Regions from separate parts of the Gallintestinimicrobium propionicum genome, predicted to be linked through region 1. Evidence: a T-box and tRNA genes for the amino acid it is inferred to sense, from the RefSeq annotation. Region 1 holds a T-box; the other holds one or more tRNA genes.

Region 1 (9,874 bases):
TGTTGAACAACACCGTGCTGCAGATCATTTCCAGCGTGATCACTGTAGTCGGAACCCTCGGACTGATGCTCTACACGAACGTGTGGCTGACAATTGTGACGGTTGTGATGGTTCCGCTCATGATGAAAGTAGGCGGAGCAGTGGCAGGAAAGAGCCGGAAATTTTATCAGGCGCAGCAGGCAGCGATCGGTACTTTAAACGGTTATATCGAAGAAACGATGACGGGACAGAAGGTTGTAAAGGTGTTCTGCCATGAAAACGTTGCGGAGGAAGAGTTTGAATACTTAAACGACGATCTTCGCGGAAAACAGATTTTCGCTCAGTTTTTTGGAGGAATCATGGGACCGGTCATGGGCAACTTAAGCCAGGTCAGCTATTCCCTGACTGCGATGATCGGTGGTATATTATGCGTGCTGCAGGGCTTTGATATTGGCGGTCTGACTGTATTTGTCAACTATTCCAGACAGTTCTCCAGACCGATCAATGAGCTGTCCATGCAGATGAATACAATCTTTTCCGCTCTTGCGGGTGCAGAGCGTGTGTTCCAGGTGATGGATGAAGCGCCGGAAACTGCAGACGCAGCGGATGCGGTTGTTTTAAATCCCTGCAAAGGACATGTGGAGTTAAAGGATGTGACGTTTGGCTATGTGCCTGGTCATACGATTTTGAAGCATATTTCCCTGTATGCGAAACCGGGACAGAAGATCGCGTTTGTCGGCAGTACCGGCGCGGGCAAGACGACGATCACGAACCTGATCAACCGGTTTTACGAGATCGACAGCGGAGAAATCCTGATGGATGGCGTGGATATCCGCAAGGTTGGACGAGAAAACCTGCGCAGTAATATCGCAATGGTGCTGCAGGATACGCACCTGTTTACCGGAACGATCCGGGAAAATATCCGCTATGGCAGGCTGGATGCGACCGATGCAGAGGTCGAGCAGGCGGCAAAAATGGCCAGCGCACATTCCTTTATCATGCGTCTGGAAAACGGATATGATACGATGATCGAGGGAGATGGCGCAAACTTAAGCCAGGGACAGAGACAGCTGTTAAACATTGCCCGTGCGGCAATTTCCAAGGCGCCTGTCCTGATCCTGGATGAGGCAACATCCTCTGTCGATACGAGAACCGAGCGACATATTGAGCATGGTATGGATCGCCTGATGGCAGAACGGACAACCCTTGTCATCGCCCACAGGCTTTCCACTGTTCGAAACGCGAATGCGATCATGGTATTGGAAAACGGCGAAATCATCGAGCGCGGCGATCACGATCAACTGCTGGAACAAAAGGGAAGATATTACGAGCTTTATACCGGCAAGAAACAGCTGGCGTAAAAGATTTTAAAACAAAAAAGAACCAGGCTGCAGCCTGGTTCTTTTTTTGTCTGCGTCGCGGCAATGCAAACTCGCTGTGAGTGCGCAGAATAATCTGATTTTATTTCGCCTGGAAGCGGTTTAAAATCGTTTCCAGGTATTCGGTACGAATAACAGCAGCAGCGGGAACAGCTCCAGGCGTCCGGCAAGCATGTCGAAGATCAGGACAAGCTTGGAAAAGTCGGAAAACATGGAAAAGTTTCCGATCGGACCCACCAGGGAAAGACCGGGACCGATGTTGTTGAGTGTCGCAGCAACTGCAGAAAAGTTGGTGATAAGATCGAAGTTATTCAGCGCGATCAGCAGCATGGAAAAGGCAAAAATAAAAATGTAGACGCCCATGTAAACATTTGTGGAGCGGACAACCTCGTGCTCGATCGCCTTGCCGTCAATCTGGATGCGGCGTACACTCCTGGGATGCAGCAGCTGGATCAGTTCTTTTTTTACCGTTTTCAGTAGGATCAGGATGCGGGAAACCTTAATGCCGCCGCCGGTACTTCCGGCACAGGCACCGACAAACATCAGCAGGACGAGGATGGTGCGGGAAAACTCCGGCCACAGGTCAAAGTTTGTTGTGGCATAGCCGGTTGTTGTAATGATGGAAGCAACCTGGAAAATCGTCTGCTGGAATGCCTGTGCAAAGCTGCTGAAATATCCGCGTACATTGAAGGTGATCGCGAGCGTTGCTGCAGCGATAATCAACAGATAGGCACGAACTTCTTCACTTTCCCATGCCTGTCTGAATTTACGGATCAGGATCAGAAAGTAGGCGTTAAAGTTGATGCCGAACAGGATCATAAAGATCGTGATAATGACCTGACAATAGGTGGAATAGCCTGCAATGCTGTCGTTTTTGATGCCGAAGCCGCCGGTGCCCGCCGTGCCGAGGGAGAGCGTGATGGAATCAAACAGCGGCATGCCGCCAAACAGCAGGAGGAAAATCTCAATAATTGTCAGGACAATGTAAATCATGTACAAAATTTTTGCAGTGGATTTTACCTTCGGAACCAGACGGGTAACGGAGGGACCCGGGCTTTCTGCCTTCATCAGGTTCATATGGCTGCCGCCTGTGAGGGGAATCAGAGTCAGCAAAAAGACCAGAACACCCATACCGCCGATCCAGTGCGTAAAGCTGCGCCAGAACAGCAGACAGTGAGGAAGCGCTTCCACGTCTGTCAGAATGCTTGCACCGGTTGTTGTAAAGCCGGAAACGGTTTCAAACAGCGCATCGACCGGATTGGGAATATAACCGGAAAGTACAAAGGGAAGTGCACCGACACAGCTTAATACGATCCAGCAAAGTGCAGTCGTGGCAAACCCCTCACGCAGGTAGAATACACGGTTTTTCGGCTTCCTTATAACCAAAGGAAGACCGATCAGCAGGCATAACAGGACAGCAGCAACGAGTGACCAACCACTGTTTTCCTGATAGATCAGGGCTACCAGACAGGAGGGAAGCATAAAGGCCGCTTCCAGATTTAAAATCCAGCCGATAATATAAAAAATAATAGAATAGTTCATCGGGCGTACCTATTTTCTCAGGATATCCAGGATATCGCCGAGACCTTTCTGAGTGGTAACGATGATGACAGTGTCACCGACCTGGATCGTATCCTGACCACGGGGAATCCAGGTTTTACCCTTTCGGTTGATGCTGCCGATCAGCAGGTTGGACTTTAATTTCAGCTCTGCCAGCGGAATATCCGTGACGGCAGAGGTATCATGGATGGCAAATTCCAGCGCCTCTGCGCGTCCGTCCAGAATTTGATACAGCGTCTCGACGTTACTGCCGATGGAATTGGACATCGCGCGGACATACTGTAAAATATAGTCTGCCGTCAGATGCTTAGGATAAATGACGCTGCCGATATCGAGGTTGTTGATAATCTCGGTAAAGGCGATTTTTGTCACCTTTGTGATGAGTTTTGCGTTGGAGTTTGCCTTGGCGAACAGAGAGAGCAGGATATTCTCCTCATCCAGACCGGTTAAGGTCAAAAAGGATTCCGCTTCGGAAAGACCTTCTTCCAACAGCAGCTGCTTGTCCGTTCCGTCTCCATAGATGATGGTGGAATCAGGTAAAAGCACGCTCAGCTGTTCGCAGCGGTCGCGGTTATTTTCCACGATGCGGACGTTGATATTCATCGTCTGCAGGAGGTTTGCTGTGTAATAGCCGAGCTTTCCGCCGCCGACGATCATCGCGTTTTTGACCTGACCGGTTTTAAAGCCGATGTGCTTGAAAAAGGTGGAGGCATTCTGCGGGGAAGCGATGATGGACAAGAGATCGTTGTCCCGCAGGATAAAATTACCATCCGGGATCGCGATCAAGTCGCCGCGCTCTACAGCGCAGATTAAAATATCGCTGTTTGTATGGGAGCCGATCTGGCTGACCGGCATGTTATTTAAGTGAAACTCCGGTTTGATGCGGAATTTTAACAGCTCCACGCGTCCTTTTGCAAAGGTGTCGATCTTGATCGCGGAGGGAAAACGCAGCAGACGGGAAATTTCCGTTGCAGCGGTCAGCTCTGGATTGATAATCATGGAGATGCCGAGCTTTTCCTTGATGAATCCGATTTCCTTATTATAAATCGGATTGCGGACGCGGGCGATGGTATGGCAGTTGCCCGCCTTTTTGGCAATCAGGCAGCAGAGCAGGTTTAATTCGTCGGAACCGGTCACTGCAATTAACAGATCGGCTTCTTCAACGCCTGCCTCCTGCTGGATATTGACGCTGGCACCGTTTCCAAGAATGCGCAGAGCATCCAGCTCTTCCGGGATGGAGGAGAGCTTCTGGGAGGATTCATCTATCAGTACGACATCGTGTTTTTCAGCGGAAAGCAGTTCCGCCAGTGTCAGGCCGACCTTGCCGCAGCCAATAATAATAATTTTCATGTTAGCCTCATCTTTTGAACTTGTTATTCGTCGTGTGTAAGGAGCAGATAGGGACTACTCCCACTCACTAGCACTCATTATAGCACGACGCAAATTTATTGCAATTGCAAAAAATATTCTTGACAAAAATTTAATTCTTCCCTATAGTGTACATAGTACACGGACAAAGATGAGGAAGAAGAAGAGTACGTTTACCCGGCTGACAGAGAGGGTCCCGGATCGCTGAAAGGAGACCTGAGCAAAGGAGAACGGAATGTGGCTTTGGAATCGGAGAGCTGAATGCGCAGCTGCGTGGTAAGCTTTCACGGTAGTCCCCGTTATCGGACAGCGGTTCTAGAGGAATGACCGCGACAAGATTCCGAAACAGCTGGCGGCGCAGTCTCTGCAGCAGATCAGTTTTTCCGGAAAACAAAGGTGGTACCGCGTTTGGATTCAGACGCCCTTTGACAGAGTTTTCTGTCGAAGGGCGTTTTTTTATCGTATAGGAAACTTCGTTTCCATATGATAAAAAAAGCTCCGCGAGGATGCGCACTCGGCGCAAGGGTAGATGGTTGCCGAAGCAACCGCGCCTCGGCGCGAGAATGTGCCAAGGCACATTCTTTTTCATTCGCAGGATTTCTGATTTTTTCTCTCGGCGTCCCAAAGCCCTATAGCGGCAAAAATGAAAATGGAGGAAACAATGAGCAAGGAACTGGCAAAAACCTATGATCCCCATGGCATTGAGGATCGTCTGTACCAGAAATGGCTGGATAAGAAATATTTTCATGCGGAAGTAGACGAGAGCAAGAAACCGTTTACCATCGTCATTCCGCCCCCGAATATCACAGGACAGCTGCATATGGGGCACGCGCTGGACAATACCATGCAGGATATTCTGATCCGTTTTAAGAGAATGCAGGGATATAATGCGCTCTGGCAGCCCGGAACAGACCATGCAAGCATTGCAACAGAGGTTAAAATTATCGAGACCCTCAAAAAAGAAGGCATCGATAAGCGTGACCTCGGCAGAGAAGGATTTTTAAAGCGCGCCTGGGAATGGAAAGAGGAATACGGTGGGAGAATCATCAATCAGTTAAAGAAGCTGGGCTCCTCCTGTGACTGGGACAGACTCCGTTTCACGATGGACGAAGGCAGCAATCAGGCTGTTACAGAAGTATTCTGCCGCATGCATGAAAAAGGCTGGATTTATAAAGGAAACAGAATCGGCAACTGGTGTCCTGTCTGCAAAACTTCTATTTCTGATGCAGAGGTTGTATACGAAGAACAGGCTGGTCATTTCTGGCATATCAAATATCCGCTGATCGATGAAAACGGAGAGGTAAGCACGACAGAATTTCTGGAATTTGCGACCACCCGTCCGGAAACCATGCTGGGCGATAGTGCGGTTGCAGTTAACCCGTCCGACGAGCGTTATCAGCATCTGGTTGGCAGAAAGGTTCTGCTGCCGATTGTAAACCGTCAGATTCCGATCGTTGCGGATTCCTATGTAGATATGGAATTTGGTACCGGCGTTGTAAAGATCACTCCGGCACATGACCCGAATGACTTTGAGGTAGGAAAACGTCATAACCTGGAGCAGATTAATATCTTAAATGATGATGCAACTATCAATGAAAAAGGCGGTAAGTTCGAAGGCATGGATCGCTATGAAGCGAGAAAAGCCATTGTGAAGGAATTAGATGATATGGGTCTGTTAGTCCGGATCGAAGACTACAGCCATAATGTCGGCACCCATGACCGCTGCGGTACGACCATCGAGCCTATGATCAAAAAGCAGTGGTTTGTAAAGATGGACGAGCTGATCAAGCCCGCAGTAAAAGCAGTTCAGGAGAAGGAAATCCGTCTGATTCCGGAACGCATGGAAAAGACCTACTTCAACTGGACGGACAACATCAAAGACTGGTGTATTTCCAGACAGCTGTGGTGGGGACACAGAATTCCGGCTTATTACTGCGATTCCTGCGGCGAAACCGTGGTAGCGCGCACCGAGCCGACTGTTTGTCCGAAGTGCGGCGGCACACATTTTACACAGGATCCCGATACGCTGGATACCTGGTTTTCTTCCGCACTGTGGCCCTTCTCCACCCTCGGCTGGCCGGAAAAGACGAAGGAGCTGGAATATTTCTATCCGACTGATGTGCTTGTAACTGGTTACGATATCATTTTCTTCTGGGTTATCCGTATGATTTTCTCCGGATATGAGCAGATGGGCGAAAAGCCGTTTAAAACAGTACTGTTCCACGGACTTGTAAGAGACTCTCAGGGACGCAAGATGAGCAAATCCCTCGGAAACGGTATCGATCCGCTGGAAATCATCGACAAATACGGTGCGGACGCACTGCGCCTGACGCTGATCACCGGCAATGCGCCCGGCAACGACATGCGTTTCTACATGGAGCGTGTAGAAGCGAACAGAAACTTTGCAAACAAGGTATGGAACGCATCCCGTTTCATCCTGATGAATATGGAAGGCAAGGAAGTTCCTGCGGATGCGTCTGCGTATCTGGAGCCTGCCGATAAGTGGATTCTCTCCCGTCTGAATAACGTCGTAAAAGAAGTGACCGACAACATGGAAAACTTCGAGCTGGGTGTTGCCGTACAGAAGGTTTATGACTTTATCTGGGATGAATTCTGCGACTGGTATATTGAGATGGTAAAACCCCGTCTGTATGCGACGGACGATGCCGACAGCCAGAACGCTGCACTGTGGACGTTAAAAACTGTCCTGATCGACGCTTTAAAACTTCTGCATCCGTATATGCCTTTTATTACTGAAGAAATCTTCTGCACCCTGCAGTCCGAAGAGGAATCCATCATGATTTCCTCCTGGCCGGTTTATCAGCAAGAGAGACACTTCGAGAAAGAAGAGCAGGAGATTGAAATCCTCAAGGAAGCTGTCCGCGGCGTCCGCAACGTCCGTACCAGCATGAACGTTCTGCCTTCCAGAAAAGCCCATGTTTATGTGGTAAGCGACCAGAAAGAGCTGCAAAATACCTTTGAGGAGGGCAAGCTGTTCTTTGCATCCCTGGCGAGCGCATCCGATGTGACCTGCCAGGCGGACAAGACAGGCATCGCAGAGGACGCGGTATCCGTTGTGATCCCGAACGCAACGCTTTACATTCCATTTGCAGAGCTGGTTGATCTTGCAAAAGAGATCGAGCGTCTGGAAAAAGAAGAGAAGCGCCTCGAGGGCGAGCTTTCCAGAGTAAATGGCATGCTGCACAACGAGCGTTTCATGAGCAAGGCACCGGAAAGCAAGATCGCAGAAGAGCGCGGCAAGCTGGAAAAATACACGCAGATGATGGAACAGGTAAAAGAACGGTTAGGTCAGCTGCGCAAGTAAGCGGGAAGATGCATGCTTTCAGCGAAATATGGTTTTCTTATTAAGTTTTTTATTAATAGGAAAGTGCAGGGCGGTTTTGTAACAAAAGCAGAGCCGCTCTGTTTTTGTTCATGCAACGCTGCATTCCTGTAAACCGGTCGGGATTGCAGCATGTCCGCAGTTTCTGACGGAAAAACGCGAAAATGCGAAGTGCTTTCCTGAATTTCCGGAAAAATTAGATTGATTTTTTTGTGTGCCCTGCGTATTATAATGGTATTGAATCCATGAGGATAAGAGCAGATAAGCGGGAGGATGCGCATGATCAACTTTGAAGAAGAATTGAAAAAGTTCCATCCCAGCCTTGAAATCGATGAGGCGGAGGATGTGATTATAAACCACAATATGACAGACTTTACGGATATTCTGATAGACATGGTCAAAGAGCAGGAAAAAGAAATGGCCGATGCCGCCGGGAAGAAAGAGTAAAGGAGCAAATATATGCAGTGCTATAATTGTGGAGCAGATCTGACAGAAAAGAATTTCTGCACGAACTGCGGGGCAGATGTTTCGAGATATAAGAAGCTTCTGAGCATTTCCAATTATTATTATAATGACGGTCTGGATAAAGCCGGTGTCCGGGATCTTTCCGGTGCGATCGAGAGTCTGAAGCTGTCGTTGAAATTCAACAAATATCATATCGAGGCGAGAAACCTCCTGGGATTGATTTATTTTGAAATGGGCGAGACCGTTCCGGCGCTGAGTGAATGGGTCATCAGCAAAAACCTCCGCCCGGAGAAAAATATCGCGGATGATTACATCAACGCTGTACAGAAGAGCCCGACGCAGCTGGAAGAGTTTGCACAGATGAGCCGGAAATATAATCAGGCGCTCAACTACTGTTATCAGGACAGCAAGGATCTGGCGAGAATTCAGTTGAAAAAGGTGCTTTCCGACCATCCGAATTTTGTACAGGCACATCTGCTTTTGGCGCTTTTGTACATGGATGCGGCGGACTGGGAGAAAGCCCGCAAGGAGCTGACCCGCTGCCTGCGGATCGACTGCGCAAATACGATGGCACTTCGGTATATGCATGAAGTGGACATTGCGTTAAAAACCGATGACGACGGGAGATTCGCCCGCAAACAGGGAAAGGATGAGGAAGTCGTCAAATACCAGAGCGGCAATGAGACGATTATTCAGCCGATCAGCCAGATAGAACCGAAAAAGAACTTCGGGTGGCTGTGGGGAACGCTCGCAGGCCTTGCGGTTGGCGTAGCGGTATCCTGGTTTTTGATCCTGCCTGCGCGGGTACAGATCGCACAGACGGAGTTAAACAATAAGCTGACAGCAGTCGGGGAAGAAGCCGACCGCAAAAATGCAGAGATTTCCAGCTTAAATCAGCAGATAGAGACGCTGACTAAGGAAAATGACGAGCTGACGGCGCAGAACGGCAAGCTGTCCGGCGCGGACGGCAGCATGAGCGCGGTAGAAGCGCTGTTGAATGCGGCAAGTGTCTATATGGAGACGCCGGACGATATCGAAGCGCTTTCTGAAGCGGTGGACAAGATCAGCCGCGATGCGATGGAGAGCAGCGATACCTCCGAGGCGGCGCGCAAGCTCTATCAGCAGCTTTTGCAGGACACCGGCACAGATCTTGCAGCGAACTATTATGACACCGGCTACAAGGCATATCGTTCCGGGGATTATGAGACGGCGATTGAAAACCTGACGAAAGCGGTTTCCTATGATGAGACGAACAGTGAAGCGCTTTATGCGCTGGCAAATTCCTATCGCGACAACGGCAACAAGCGCCAGGCGAAGGAAACCTACCAGAAGGTAATTGAACTGTTCCCGAACACGGAAAAAGCAACCCAGTCCCAGCGCGCGCTGGATCAGCTGGATAATTAAAAGGCGACAATTTAAAAAGGATTTTACGAAAGAGGATGAAAAGCACAATGGCTTTTTGTCCTCTTTTTGCTATCTACGGATTCCGAATGTTTGCAGATTGCCGTGCGGCAATTCGGGGATAGCTATTTCAAGGTTAAGGTTCCCAAGCCGTTTGTGCCTGCACGAAATTTATATAGAAAAAGGAGAGTAGCATGGAAGAGGATTATAAAATTATCGATCACTATCTGATGATCCGCCTGCCGGAAGAAATCGACCACCACAGTTGCAGCGTGATCTGCAGGAGGGCGGATCACATGATGTTGGACAACAGCGTCAGCCACATCGTGTTTGATTTTTCCGACACAAAATTTATGGACAGCTCCGGCATCGGCGTACT
Region 2 (9,874 bases), on a different contig from region 1:
GAAAAAAATCCCGCCGGCGGACTGTCTCTATCTGCGGCGGGACTGCTTTTTGCAATTTTTTAAGCGTATAAGGATTTTCCATGAACAACCTTTCCGTATATTTTCTGTGCCAGCACCACAACCAGGCTCACGCACAGGTACAGGGTGGGAAGTCCGCCCAGAATTCCCATTACCACAAGCATAATCGCACCAAAAATCTGACTCATTTTTTCTTTACCCCGCTTTCTGCATATTCTCTCCGTAACGCTTTTTTGCGTGTCCGGGATTTCAAAAAGCATCATACCAAACCAGCTTTTTTTCTTCCATAGATTCGACACACCCTTAACATCTGCTTAGCTTTCTGCAGGCTTTCTTAGCGGCTTCTGAACAATCAGTTCCCCGATTATTTTTCTGTACATAAACCGTTCACAAAGTTTTCATCTTTCGGTCAGACTCCTGTCACATCTGACTTGTATGATAAGAGCATAGATAAAGAAAAACTTTTTCTGAAATACTTCTTTTTCATACCAGCCGGCAGGAGCACACCTGCCGGCCCTCCTTTTGTTATTCCATCGACAGTCACATAAAAAAGAATGTGCCTTGGCACATTCTCGCGCCGAGGCGCGGTTGCCTCGGCAACCATCTACCCTTGCGCCGAGTGCGCATCCTCGCGGAGTTTTTTTGTCGTATGGAAACGAAGTTTCCTATACGACAAAAAAGCCGTGTGTCCGGCACAGCATCTTTCGATGCCTGCCAAAACACACGGCTTTTTTATTCATGACAATAGAATGTTCGCGGAGCGTGCATTCTATTGTTGCAGCTGCAGGATAGAGGTTTTCTCTTATTCGCCGCCTTTTTCAAATCATTTCGAAGTTGTTCTCAGTATGAATTATGCTTCAGATTTTCAGTAAAGAATCCCGTATCTTACAGGAAAATGTATTTCAAAATAAACAGCACTGCCAGTACCCACATCAGAGGGGTAATCTTTTTTGCCTTACCAGCTACTGCATTCAGTACAACGAAGGAAATAACGCCGAACGAAATACCTTCAGAAATAGAATACATGAAGGGCATTGCAAAAATGCAGATGAATGCAGGAATTGCTTCCAGCATATCGCTCCAGTTGATCTTCGCTACAGACTGCATCATGAAGAAACCAACAACGATCAGTGCAGGAGCAGTTGCAAAGGAAGGAATTGCAAGGAAGATCGGAGAGAAGAACAGTGCCAGGATGAACAGTAATCCGGAAACAATAGAGGTCAGACCTGTTCTGCCGCCTTCTGCAATACCGGAAGAAGACTCTACGAAAGTAGTGATGGTAGAGGTACCCAGGCATGCACCAACGGTTGTACCTACAGCGTCAGCCATCAGAGCACCCTTGATGCCAGGCAGCTTGCCTTCTTTGTCCAGCATGTTTGCCTTTGTCGCACATCCGATCAGAGTTCCCAGTGTGTCGAAGATATCAACAAACAGGAATGCAAATACTACAACAACAAAGTTCAGAGATGCAATTGCAGAGAAATCCATCTTGAACAGGGTCGGTGCAACAGATGCAGGTGCGGAAATGATGCCGCTGGGGATCAGGCTGTAGAAACCAGCTTCTGCATTCGGAACATACAAGCCTGTCAGCTGACAGATAATACCCAGTACCCATGTGATCAGGATACCCAGCAGGATGTTGCCCTTTACGTTCTTGATCACCAGGAAGGCTGTGATCAGCAGACCAATCAGTGCCAGTACCACGGTAATGCCTTCGGACTGGAAGGTGCCTGCTTTTACAGAGCCATTAAAGGAGAACAGACCTACCAGTGTGGAACCATCCACTACGATATGTGCATTCTGCAGACCAATAAAGGTGATGAACAGACCAATACCAACAGATACTGCAACCTTCAGGCTCGCAGGAATCGCATTAAAGATTGCTTCACGCACATTTGTCAGGGACAGGATAATAAAGATAATACCCTCAACAAATACTGCAGTCAGAGCAACTTCCCAGCTGTAACCCATGCCCAGGACAACCGTATAGGCGAAGTAAGCATTCAGACCCATACCAGCGGAAAGTACGAAGGGCAGGTTAGCAAACAGTGCCATACAGAAAGAGCCGATTGCAGATGCCAGCGCAGTTGCTGTAAAAATAGCACCTGTATCCATTCCGGTTGCGCCGAGGATGCTCGGGTTAACCGCAAGGATATACGCCATGGTCATGAAAGTTGTGAGACCGGCGATGACTTCTGTCTTCACGTCGGTGCCGTGTTCTTTCAGTTTAAAAAAGTTTTCCATCGTTTATCTCCTCCTCATACTGATAACAAACAAGTCCAGTGTAACACAGTTTTCCGGATTTGGCTTTCCCTTTTTCATTTTTTTTTAAATTTTACCGAAAGCTGCATTATCACGTGATCCACATAGTTTCCTCGCGCCATTCGCAAAAGCGCATCTTCGATGCTTTTCGCTGCGCTACAACGCAGCTCCTTTTGCTCATGAATTGGCGCTCTCTTTTCAGCTTTCTGGTTACAGATTCTCATGCAAGCATGGAATCTGTAACCAGAAAGCTGCGAGTAAACTGGTAAAACAAAAACGCTCCGGATTTCTCCGAAGCGTTCCAATCATAGCGAGAGGGGGATTCGAACCCTCGACACTGCGGGTATGAACCGCATGCTCTAGCCAACTGAGCTATCTCGCCATAAAATAGATATGGGGCCTATAGGGCTCGAACCTATGACCCTCTGCTTGTAAGGCAGATGCTCTCCCAGCTGAGCTAAGACCCCATAATTTCTGCTGCAGGTGCATCACCTGCAACCGACTTTGTTAGTATACAAAACAATGCAGAATTTGTCAACAGTTATTTTCAAGTTTTTATTCTGCTGCTTTTTATGGCACGGCTCAGTTCACCGCATCCGTTCGCCCACGTGATTCCCCGAACGTTCACCGCGTCATTGGCGCAGCTCCTTTTGCTTGTGAACTGGTAAAACAAAACGCTCCGGATTTTTCCGAAGCGTTCTACCATAGCGAGAGGGGGATTCGAACCCTCGACACTGCGGGTATGAACCGCATGCTCTAGCCAACTGAGCTATCTCGCCACAAATATATATGGGGCCTATAGGGCTCGAACCTATGACCCTCTGCTTGTAAGGCAGATGCTCTCCCAGCTGAGCTAAGACCCCATAATTGTTTGTCGCTCTTCGCGACTGCTTGATTATAATATCAAAGGTTTCTGAAAAAGTCAATGGGTAATTTTATTTTTTTACAGTTCACACGCAGCTTCCCGGGTACAGATTCCATGCTTGCATGAGAATCTGTGCATGGGAAGCTACGAAGGGAGCGCCATTCTATGAGCAAAAGGAGCTGCGTAGCAGCGGAAAGCCTCGCAGAGGCGTTTTTGCGAATGGCGCGGGTGAACTGTAACTTTTCAGCAGTTCACTCGTAGCTTCCCGGGTACAGATTTCATGCTCGCATGAGAATCTGTGCATGGGAAGCTACGAAGGGCAGCACCATCATAATTTCATCCGCATAGCTTCCGTCCGGGAGCTTGAAGGCATTGGGCATTCTGCCGACCTCCTGAAATCCCAGCTTCTGATATAAATGGAGTGCACTGCTGTTGTCCGAAAATACGCCAAGCTCCAGCTGTTCATAGCCAGCCTTGCGCGCCAGATCAATCGCGCCGTTTATGAGCACCGTTCCCAGACCGGTATTCCAGTATTCCTGAACTACTGCAATTCCAAGGCTCGCCCGATGGCGCACCTTAAACCGTTCCCCGATGGGAAATATACCCACATTTCCAACAACACTTCCATCCTGAGTCAGTGCCCCCAGCATAAATGTCTGCTTTGATTCTCTCGTATTCTGCAGAATTTTTCGCTCGTTCTCCAGCGTATAAACCGCTTCCTCCGGAAGACGCATCAGAAAATGGGTCTCCTGTGCTGTTTTCTGTAAGTAAACCAGCATGGCTTCTGCATCTCCAGCATTCAGCTGCCGCACAAAAACCTCTCTTTTGTCCTTTAACACCAGCTTCCTTGCTGTCTCATAATACAGATCTGCTGTCATAGCTTTCCTCATTTCTGTACACATTTTTTGCGCATGTCGAGTTTGTGTCAAGTGCGCAGACACAAATCTCGCGATTGAAAAATTTTATTTTTCAATCTTTTCCTCCTGTCTGTGCTTCTGCTGCATCTTTATATCATGAACTTCGTTCATGATCGGCATTCGCCGTTCGCGATGAGCAAGCTTCGCCTGTTCCCGCTCACTTGCGCTCATTATATCACGAGCCAGCGCTCTGCGCTGCCAGTTCAATCAGACACTTCTGAAATTCTGTCAAAATCTCCCCATAGGGAACTGCCCAGCAGGTGCCGTAGGTATCACCACCGGAAATACTCCCAACCCAAATCCCATTCTGCGTATAAACCGCGCCGCCGCTTGAACCGTAACTCGTTTCCGAATAGAACTGCAGCACATTCTGACCCGGATTGTTCGGATAGATGACGGACAGCTGATCCAGAACGCCGATACAGCTGGCAGAACTCGGGCTGTCCAGAGAGCTCACGGCAACAAGTGCGTCGCCTGTTTTCATTCCAAGCGCGGACGCGTCCGTTCCGGCTGCCGGGGTAATCCCGCCCAGCACTTCCTCCGGCAGCTGGCTGTATTCCACCGTCAGAAATCCTGTGTCTGTCTCGGTGCTGCGATACAGCACAGCAGCGCTGCATCTTGTTCCGTCCGGCAGAATCACTTCTGTATGGTTATGTTTTAAGCAATGCGCTGCTGTCGCAATATAAATTCTGCTGCCGTCCATCACCAGCACCACGCCGCTTCCGTCCGACCGGCGGATCAGTCCGAGTTCATCTACATCACTGTAATTGATCACGGATACGTTATGAGATTTCGTCATGACGCCGACCACATCTGCGACTGGCTGCAGCGCTTTGGAAACCGTCTGTACCTGCTCCTGTGAGGTGAGCCGATGCAGGTTCGCCGCTTTCGTCCCATATGCCGGCGCACCGTAGTCAGAGGTTTCTGTACTTTCCGCCTGCGCTGCAGGCTCTGCCGCTGCTGCCGTCATCGGTACAGAGCTTATCATCATCGAAATTGTAAGCAGCAAACCCGCCGCTGTTTTCCAGACGTTCGTTTTCTGAATCATGAAAAGAAACCCTCCCCATTCTGCAGGAGTCTTGCCCAAGGCAATCGTATACCAGGCATCCGGTTCTGCCCTCCTGCAAAATCTGACCAAACTACTTCTTTTTCCCAATTGTCCTCTCTGCTGCCCTGCCTGTCAAGAAAAATTTGCTCTGTTGTGTTCCCATCCCGGCGAATTTGTTCCGGGCACTGCGTTCTTTCTTAAACTATCGCTTATTTTTGTTCGTCGAAGTCCACCAACAAATTGCTATTCAAGTTGAAAAATTTTTTAATTCCGCTATACTTACTGTTAGAAAATAGCTTATTTTATAACGAAAGAGGACATTTCATGCATACATCCAGAAAAAATCTATTCCTTTATCTTCCGATCCTGATTTTATTCCTGGCGTCGTTTATCTGGGTTTTGAAAGCGCCGGATCATTTTTCGTGGTCGGCGGATCTTTATCTGAGAAACGATGACACATCCGTCCTGTCCCAGCTTTTTTACAGCGACAATGACGAACTTTCGCAGGACAACTCCACTGATGGAACCCGGGACGGTAACATCGTCACCTTTTCCGGTCTGCCCGATCTGCGTAGTCTTACCTTATTTCGGTTTGACCCGACGAATACCCAGGAATCCTATCGCGTCACACACGTCGGCTTTTTTCTAAACGGAGAAGCTTTTTTCACAATGAATGCCGCCGATCTGGAAGCCCAGGCTTTCCCCGTCAACGCCTCCTGGCAGTTAAACGGGGAAGAGCTCGTTTTCACACCGCAAAATCCCGACAGCAGCTTTTTGCTTTCTGCTGACAGTATCCGGGAGGCTGCCGAAAATGCGGCTGCAAAGCTCCACGTTTTATATGTGCGCCAGCGCTTTTTCCTTGCCCTGTCCATCGCGCTGCTGCTCTGTGTGCTTTTATTTTTCCGCAATGGTATCGCTTCTTATCTGAAAACGTTGTTCCTGCCGGACAGCTCCGGGCACTTTGACTGGTTTGCCCTCATCAGCACGGCGGTGATTGCAGGTGCACTGCTCGTCGTCTGTATCATCGGTTTGTTTTCTGCCCTCGGTCTGCATCCCGACGAATGGGACGTCAAAGCCTGTCTGGATTACGGCATGACGCACTTTCTGCCGCCCGATATGCGGGATCCCGCTGTTGCTCAGACCTATAGCGGCTACGGTTACACCAAGCTGGAAAATTACACCTGGTACTTTTATCTTGCCGGAAAGATCGCCCTGCTTTTTAAAACGATGTTCTGCAGCCTTGCCTACTACCGCGTTCCGAACCTTTTGCTGTTTGCTGCCCTCGCCTTTTATTTTGTCCGGAATATCCGTCAGAAAAACTGGCTCATGGTCGCACTCGGAATCTGCGTCCAGTCCTGGTACATTTTTTCCTATACGACGGCAGATGCGCTGGATTTTACCATCGCTTTCGCGATCACCTGCCTGCTGTGCAACCCGCAGAGTCTGCTTTATCGCACCGTAGAAAAGAAAAAATTATGCCGGAGAGATATTCCTGCTTTTCTTCTTTTAGGGCTTTTGTTTGGCAACATCGCCCTCGGAAAGCAGTGCTATCTCGCGATTCTGGCGCTGTCCTTCTTCGTCCTTTTGCTGCGGCTGATCTGGCAGAAAGACCCCTTACAGAAAAAAGTGCTCTGGCGTAATTATCTGATTATTGTGGGCGTTTTTCTCGCCGTCTTTGCATTCCGGGCTGGCTTTGACATCGCGCACTACGGTACGGAAAAATCCCAGGTCAAGGAAGCGGTCGCCATCCAGTACGCCGACTACGACAAAAATCCGTCTACCCCGACCGAAGAGCTGAACCCGTCCTGGCATATGTACAGCCGCGGCTATACGCTTTCTGACGTCTTTGCCGAAAACCCGGACTGGTTTGCCATGAGCTACAAGAGCTTTTGCGGACTTTTACAGGATCACGATACCGGCGCGTGGTACTACTGGTGCATGGGGCTGCTCTATCTTACACTGTTTGCAGGAATCGGAATCGCCACGTTCCGACAACCTGACAATCTGCAGGGCAAAATCCGTTTTGTTATCTGCACGCTGCTGATGGTGGGTGAGCTTGCTGCATCCATTGTAAACTCCTGGCTGATCGAATCCATGGCTCAGGGACGCTATCTGCTGCCATGTATTCTGATCGCCGGATACCTTGCAAGCACCGTCCCGGAGCTGTTCCAGAAAAAAATCTACCGCACACTGCTTAGTATCGCCGGAATTTTATCCGTCGGCTACTTTGGACTGGTCGGTATCCCGCTGTTTTTCTAAGCTCTGCAGAAAACTGCAGCACTGCCATTGGAGGAAACTATGATCTCACCGGAAATCATTCATGTGAACTATATCAAAAAGGAAGCACAGACCGGAAGCTACTGCGGCATGCGATATCGGCTTTCCAAAGGAAAAAATGAAGAGGGGGACTGTATGGACGTCACGATCTGGCCAGAGCCCTTCTGCTTTGTCAAAACGCCCGCCGAGCAAAAGACAACAAAACAGTTTCCCCTGACCCAGGAGGGCTGTCTGGAAGCTGTCGCGTGGTTAAACGAACAACATAAAAGCCGCAGCTGGTAAAAACCAGCTGCGGCTTTTTTTATCGTATAAAAGACTTCGTTTCTATACGATAATTCCACTCTGCAAGGACGCATAAGCGGCTGAGTGAAATTATGTTGCTTATGCAATCCGCCGCAGACTTAAGAAGCCTGCGGCGCGGGATTTCATTTTTACATTCTGTCAGGTGCGGAGAAGCCCAGTACATCGATGCAGGTTTCCAGCACTTCTTTGGTCAGCTTCAGCAGTGCAATCCAGCCTGCCTGCTTCTTCTGATCCTCTTCTGCCAGAATCTTTGTCTCATGGTAAAACTTGTTGAACGCGTTCGCCAGATCATAAATGTACGCGCAGATCTTATGGGGCGCAGTTTCCTCACAGGCACTGTCCATCATTGCATTGAAGCTGCACAGCTGACGCATCAGATCTTTTTCGGAAGCGCCCTGCGCCTCCTCCAGGCACAGGTTTTCCAGGCTCTTTCCCTGCTCCTGATACTTGGCAAGGATCGATTTAATACGCACGATTGTATACAGAATATACGGACCCGTGTCTCCCTCGAAGGAAGTGAAGCGATCAATATCGAAGATATAGTCCTTAGAAGCCTGATTGGACAGATCTCCGTATTTGATTGCGGAAAGACCGATGATTTTGGCGATCTTTCTTGCCTCTTCCTCAGACAGATCATGACGGCTTTCGGATACCTTACGGTACATTTCCTCGTCAATATCGCGGATCAGGTATTCCAGACGCATAACGCCGCCCTCTCTCGTCTTGAAGGGCTTTCCGTCCTTGCCGTTCATCGTGCCGAAACCAACATATTTTAACTCTGTTTCAGGTGTTACCAGCCCCGCCTTTTTCGCTACACGGAACACCTGTACAAAGTGCATCTCCTGACGCTTGTCCGCAAGATAGATCAGGGAATCCGCATGCAGATTCTCCATACGGTCCACGATTGTTGCAAGGTCTGTCGTTGCATACAGCGCCGCGCCATCGGATTTTAAGATGATGCAGGGCGGCATTTCCTTCGTATCGGTATCCTCTTTAACATCTACAACCAGCGCGCCCTGGCTTTCATACGCAAGGCCGGATTCTTTTAAACGACTTACCAGTCCCGGAATGAGCGGGTCTGCATCGGATTCTCCCTTCCAGAGATCAAATTCCACATCCAGGTTGCTATAGTTTTTTTTCAGATCGGCTACAGATACCGCAATAATATGCTTCCACAGCGCGCGGTAGCCACGGTCACCGCTTTGCAGGCGCAGCGTTGCTTCCAGCGCTGCCTCCTTATACGCAGGATCTTCTTTGGACTTGCCGCTCGCTGTCGGATAGATTTCTTCCAGCTCAGATACGGTAAAGGGAGCCTCCTGCGGATATTCCCCGGTAAAGCTTTCATCAAAATAAGGCAGCTCGGGCTTGCGTGCTTTTAACTCGGTAATGATCAGACCCATCTGCAGTCCCCAGTCGCCCAGATGGACATCGCCGATAACCCTATGTCCTTTGTAACGGTTGATCCGCTTGATGCTTTCGCCGATGACTGCGGAGCGCAGATGACCGACGTGGAGCGGCTTTGCAACGTTGGGACCGCCGTAATCGACAACGATGGTTTTTTTCTTTTCGGGAGGCTCTACGCCAAACTTCTCCGCTGCAGCCATCTCCTTTAAATATTCACAGACAAAACTGTCCTTTACTTTCAGGTTCAAAAATCCGGGCGCAACCGCAGATACTTCAGAAAATACTGCGCTGTCCGTCAGCTTTTCCGCTACGTCGTTGGCGATCATGATCGGGGCTTTATGGTATTTTTTTGCGCCCGCCATCGCGCCGTTACACTGATATTCGCACAGATCGGGACGGTTGGACACGGTTACGCGTCCCAACTGTGCCTCATAACCTGCAGCTTCAAAGCCTTTTCCCATCTCTTCGGAAATGAGCTCCAAAAATTTCTTCATGTTCGTTCTCCAATCTATCTCCTGTAATAAGCGAGCACTTTTTTAATCGCAGTGATGACGCTTTCCACGTCCTCGTCTGTCATGCTGTAAAAGAGCGGGATGCTCATCACATGCTCATACAGGTACTCCGCATTCGGGCACAGTCCCTTGGGATAGCCCAGCTTTTCATAATAGGAATGCCAGTAAACCGGCAGATAGTGCACCTGTACATGCACATTTTCCGCATACAACGCATCGAAAAACTCTCTTCTGGTGCAGGTCAGCAGCTCAGGGTTTAACTGAATGA

The links. A T-box is a leader RNA that pairs with one kind of tRNA and senses whether it is charged. The one in region 1 lies ahead of OCV62_RS07710 (valine--tRNA ligase), so its partner is inferred to be a tRNA-Val.
Region 2: it has a tRNA-Val gene. The T-box ahead of OCV62_RS07710 (valine--tRNA ligase) is inferred to sense a tRNA for this amino acid. The anticodon was not compared.

Annotation. Positions count from the first base shown of each region.
Region 1 covers NZ_JAOQJY010000008.1:43,302-53,175, reverse strand. Annotated here, with positions in the region: gene OCV62_RS07725 (ABC transporter ATP-binding protein) at 1-1,340, shown strand, start outside; gene OCV62_RS07720 (TrkH family potassium uptake protein) at 1,461-2,900, opposite strand; gene trkA (Trk system potassium transporter TrkA) at 2,910-4,268, opposite strand; T-box leader at 4,432-4,715, shown strand; gene OCV62_RS07710 (valine--tRNA ligase) at 4,948-7,611, shown strand; gene OCV62_RS07705 (hypothetical protein) at 7,909-8,076, shown strand; gene OCV62_RS07700 (tetratricopeptide repeat protein) at 8,089-9,498, shown strand; gene OCV62_RS07695 (STAS domain-containing protein) at 9,690-9,874, shown strand, end outside.
Region 2 covers NZ_JAOQJY010000004.1:71,126-80,999, forward strand. Annotated here, with positions in the region: gene OCV62_RS04375 (hypothetical protein) at 60-206, opposite strand; gene OCV62_RS04380 (NCS2 family permease) at 904-2,262, opposite strand; tRNA gene OCV62_RS04385 (tRNA-Met) at 2,589-2,662, opposite strand; tRNA gene OCV62_RS04390 (tRNA-Val) at 2,675-2,747, opposite strand; tRNA gene OCV62_RS04395 (tRNA-Met) at 2,986-3,059, opposite strand; tRNA gene OCV62_RS04400 (tRNA-Val) at 3,071-3,143, opposite strand; gene OCV62_RS04405 (GNAT family N-acetyltransferase) at 3,424-4,035, opposite strand; gene OCV62_RS04410 (hypothetical protein) at 4,108-4,233, opposite strand; gene OCV62_RS04415 (S1 family peptidase) at 4,238-5,110, opposite strand; gene OCV62_RS04420 (glycosyltransferase family protein) at 5,435-7,369, shown strand; gene OCV62_RS04425 (hypothetical protein) at 7,409-7,669, shown strand; gene argS (arginine--tRNA ligase) at 7,819-9,588, opposite strand; gene pseC (UDP-4-amino-4,6-dideoxy-N-acetyl-beta-L-altrosamine transaminase) at 9,603-9,874, opposite strand, start outside.